DNA from 2 places in the Demequina pilifera genome. Region 1 is predicted to be linked to the other one. Evidence: riboswitches for the same ligand, from Rfam matches in the RefSeq annotation. Region 1 holds a riboswitch; the other holds the start of a gene.
What was found. Region 1 has a riboswitch for cyclic di-GMP ahead of ACNI14_RS01980 (DUF7793 family protein). Riboswitches for the same ligand answer to the same signal wherever they lie in the genome.
Positions count from the first base shown of each region.

Region 2: linked by a shared signal. The riboswitch ahead of ACNI14_RS02495 (hypothetical protein) and the one ahead of ACNI14_RS01980 (DUF7793 family protein) in region 1 are both predicted to bind cyclic di-GMP.

Region 1 covers NZ_JBMDTW010000001.1:450,019-452,212, forward strand. The annotation lists gene ACNI14_RS01975 (diguanylate cyclase domain-containing protein) at 1-522, opposite strand, end outside; gene ACNI14_RS01980 (DUF7793 family protein) at 522-908, opposite strand; cyclic di-GMP riboswitch class I at 1,032-1,106, opposite strand; tRNA gene ACNI14_RS01985 (tRNA-Arg) at 1,216-1,291, opposite strand; gene ACNI14_RS01990 (aldo/keto reductase) at 1,338-2,194, opposite strand, start outside.
Region 2 covers NZ_JBMDTW010000001.1:564,736-566,929, reverse strand. The annotation lists gene ACNI14_RS02500 (hypothetical protein) at 1-394, opposite strand, end outside; cyclic di-GMP riboswitch class I at 929-1,004, shown strand; gene ACNI14_RS02495 (hypothetical protein) at 1,019-1,549, shown strand; gene ACNI14_RS02490 (hypothetical protein) at 1,576-2,194, shown strand, end outside.

The DNA of each region.
Region 1 (2,194 bases):
GAGGAACTCGTCCCCGCCCACGCGAGCGGCGGTGTCGCCTGCGCGCAGTTCGGCCGTGATGCGCCGGGCCACCTCGACCAGCACCTGGTCGCCGGCGGCATGCCCGTGGCTGTCGTTCACCGTCTTGAAATCGTCGAGGTCCAGGAACAGCACCGCGAAACCGCTCGTGCGCCTGTCCGCGACGCTGAGCCGATGGTCCAACCGATCCCACAGGGCCGCGCGGTTCGACAGCCCCGTCAGGTCGTCCTGCATCGCTCGGCGACCGAGTTCTCGACTGGCGCGCGCGAGCTCCGCCGTGCGGTCCGCCACGCGGCGCTCCAGCTCTTCGTACGACGCCTCGAGCTCCTCCCCCAGCGAGTTCACGCCCGCCGCGACCGCGTCGACGAGGTCGCCCGTGCGACCGACGGAGGCGCGGGCGTCGAAGTTCAGTGCCGCCAGCTCTTGGATGACCTCCACCACCTCCTCGAGGCGGCGCTCCCTCTCGGACGCGCCGTCCCCGTCCGGCGGCACCGCGCGGGTCATCACACCACGTGCTCCCTGAGCCAGGCTTCGGCCTCGGCCCTGTCTTCGAACAGACGGACCGGCACCTCCGGCTTGCTCACGTTGATGAAGAACGTCGCCATCATTCGACTCAGAGGATTGCCCACGATCAACGCGACAGCGGACACGATCCCTTGCCTGCGGACGTACTCCATCCGCGCCGCGCGGTCCTGGGGACCCGCGTGCGTCGTGTCCACCAGCAGCGGGGCGGCTTTGCCGCCGGTGAGCTCGGTCATCGCCTCGATCGTCGCAACCGCGTCCTCGAGGCCCGAGGGGACGTGCGGAGCCCACTCGATCTCCACCAGGCCGTCTGGCCGAAGCCAGATGCGGAACTTGTCATGGGTGATCTCGGGATGCTCGCCGGTCATCGCGTCACGACCTGGCCGAGCACGCCGGTGCCGGCAATGGTGGTGCGGGCACGGCCTCGAGACTGAGGAGTCGAGGCGGCGGCAGTGCGGCTCTCGGACGTGGCGTTCACAGTGGTTCCCTTGTTCGGTGGCCCGGCTGACCCCGTGGGTCCCGTGGCTTTGCGTCCCCGCCTCGCGACGGGTTTGCCTTTTTCGTTGCTCTTCGCACTATACGCCCGGTTCGCCGCGTCTCAACGGGCTCCGATGTGAGATGCGACACCCTCACTGCTCGGCGACGCCTCATGGTTCTGTGAACGGAACCAACACCTGGTGCGCCTGGGCAGATTCGAACTGCCGACACCCGCTTTAGGAGAGCGGTGCTCTATCCCCTGAGCTACAGGCGCGCGGGACACCGACCAGGGTACCGGCACCCGCGCACACGGAGGAATCTCACCACTTCGCGTGCACGTGCTCCCGGATGCGCTCGTTGTAGAGGTGGGCGAGTGCGGCGAGGGTCTCCTCGTCGAACTCGGGCATGTCCGCCGCCGCGGCGTTCGACCGCGCCTGCTCGGGCCGCGAGGCGCCGGGGATGATCGTAGAGGCGCCCACGGCGCCGATCCACGCGAGCGCGAACTGGGCCGTGGTCCAGCCCTCGGGAGTGAGCTTGGCGACCTCACGGGCGGCCTCCACTCCCACCTCGTACGGCACGCCCGCGAAGGTCTCGCCCACGTCGAACGCCGCGCCGTCGCGGTTGAAGTTGCGGTGGTCCTTCTCGCCGAACGTGGTGTGCTCGTCGTACTTGCCGGTCAGCAGTCCCGAGGCCAGCGGGACGCGCGCGATGATGCCCACCCCGTTCTCGCGTGCGACGCCGAGCACGTGCTCGAGCGGCTTGCGACGGAACACGTTGAGGATGATCTGCACGGTCGCGATGTCCGGATCCCGCAGGGCGTCGAGCGCCTCGTCACAGGTCTCGACCGATACGCCGTAGTGCTCGATGCGCCTCTCCTGCTTGAGGGTGCGGAGGTCGTCGTAGGTCTGCGGGTTCGCGAACACCTCCGACGGTGGGCAGTGCAGCTGAACCAGCTCGAGCGTGTCGACGCCGAGGTTCTCGCGCGAGCGGTCGGTCCAGCGGCGGAAATTGTCGAGGGTGTACTGCGACGCCTCGTGCGGGTCAGCGCGGCGGCCCATCTTCGTGGCGATGGTGATGCCCTCCGCGCCGCGGTCCGCGACGAAGTCGCGCAGTGCGCGCTCCGAGCGGCCGTCGCCGTAGACGTCCGCGGTGTCGAAGAAGGTGACGCCCGCATCGG
Region 2 (2,194 bases), 110 kb from region 1:
GGTCCTCGAGCTCCAGCGGCGTGCCGTCGTCGCGCACGGCCGCGTCGAGCATGGCCGCCGCGTCACCGGTGAGGTCCGCCACGGGAGTGGCCTCGGCGAGCACCTCGCCATCCAGGGTCAGGTGTTGGCAGAGGAAGGTCTCCGCGGCGTCGAACGGGGCCTGGGCCGTGGGCGAGGACGCCGTGGTCGGGGACGCCGTGGTCGAGGACGCCGTGGTCGGGGACGCCGTGGTCGAGGACTGGGAGGTGGGTGTGCTCGCGGGTTCCTGGGCTGCGGTCGCGCAGGCGGTGAGGGCCGATGCGGCAAGGACCACGCCGGCCAGGGTCGCCGTGGTGCGCAGGCGCCGTGAGCGGCGCGCGGCATCGGGCCCGGTGGTGAGCGGTGTCGCGGTCATGGTGTCTCCCTTGCTGGGGAGTATGGCACAGCGCACTCGGCCCCTCACAAGGTCCGCCGCCGCCCCCAACCTCCCCGTCCGGCACTCATTGTCGCCTGTGGCAGGTTTCGTCGCGCTGTCCGGCACTCACGGTCCTCCGGGATTCCCGAGCGCGCCAGATCCGACGCTCCGCCGATATCGCGGTGCGAAGCTGGGAGTGGGTGCGAGGGATGGCCCGGATTCCGGCGCCGCATCTATCGCAGTGACGAAAGCGACACTCCGAACCTTCTGCGCAAAACCGCGGTGGGCCAGCCTCCACGTGGTCCTCGCGCCGCGACTGCGCCACCGTGAGCCATCCACTACTTGACCAGGACCAACGAGGTATGTGGACCATGACGTCGGTGGTCGACACGGAGCCGCAACCGACGAGGCGGCAAAAGCCACTAAGCGGGCGAGATCTAAGAATGCACGTGCTCGTGTCTGCTTCGCGTCCGAAGTCACCTACAGTCGCTCGCATGGCCAGCACGGCCTACCCACCCGGTCAACCGATCGGGGTAGTGAAAAAGGCAAACCCGTCGCGAGGCGGGGACGCAAAGCAGACGGGACCCACGCGGTCGGCCGGGCTACCACAGAGGGAGCATTACCATGCAAAAAATCACTCGCACCATTGGTGTTGGCATCGCCACCGCCGCACTTGTCGGAGCCACTGCTGTTTCCGCATCTGCCGGGGACACCACGACAACTTTCTCGCTCGAGGGAGGCACGCTCTCTGTCGCCGCGGAAGGGAGCGCAACCCTGACGGTGGGACAGTCCGGCGCCACGGAAGTGAGCGGTGCCCTGGGCAACGTCGTCGTCACGGATGACCGCGGAGGCGTCACTGGCTGGGCCGCCGCCGCAGCCACGACCGTGTTCTCCAACAATGACGTCGACCCTGCTATGGCCACGGAGTCCACCGAAGTGAAGTATGCGACCGGCACCGTGAGCAAGACCGGAGAGGTCACGGCTGCTGGAACCCTCGAGCCCATGGTCATCACCGCGACCGCCGGCGACGTCGTCACGGCCACGGGGGTCAAGGGCAACAACACGGCCACTTGGAACCCGACCCTCACCGTCGTGCTGCCTGCGAGCAGCACTCACGGAACCTACAGCGGTACCGTCACGACCTCCGTGCTCTGAGGCAGAGGACCGCTTTGCGTCAAGCATTGATCGCGCTCGCACTGGCGGCCGGGGCTCTTGTCCCGGCCGCCGGTGCGTGGGGCGTTGCCGCCGAGTCGCAGGACGAGCCGTCCGGAGGCGTCGGAATCCGCCTCGTGGATGCCCCGGTGGCCACGGCAGAGAACCCGAGGGCGAACGTCTACATCATCGACCACGTCGCTCCGGGCACGGTCATCGAGCGTCGTGTCGAGGTGTCCAACAGCACGGGCGAGTCCACGATTGTGACGGTCTACCCCGCAGCCGCTCAGATTGCCGACGGCAACTTTGTGGGCGAGCCCGAGGCCACGCAGAATGAACTTTCCAGCTGGATTGCGGTCTCTCCCTCGGCGCCTGAGCTGGCGTCTGGGGAACAGGCCGAGGTCGACGTGGAGATCGACGTGCCCGCCGATGCGACAGTGGGCGAGCACTACGGCGTCATCTGGGCCGAGGTCACCGATGCGCCCGAGAGTGGCGGCGTCACCGCGGTCACTCGCGTGGGGATACGCATCTACCTTTCGGTCGGCGAGGGAACCGCTCCTGTATCGGACTTCACCATCGGTGGGCTGACGGCATCGCGCACTGACGATGGCTCGCCTTCCGTCGAGGCCACCGTGACGAACTCCGGTG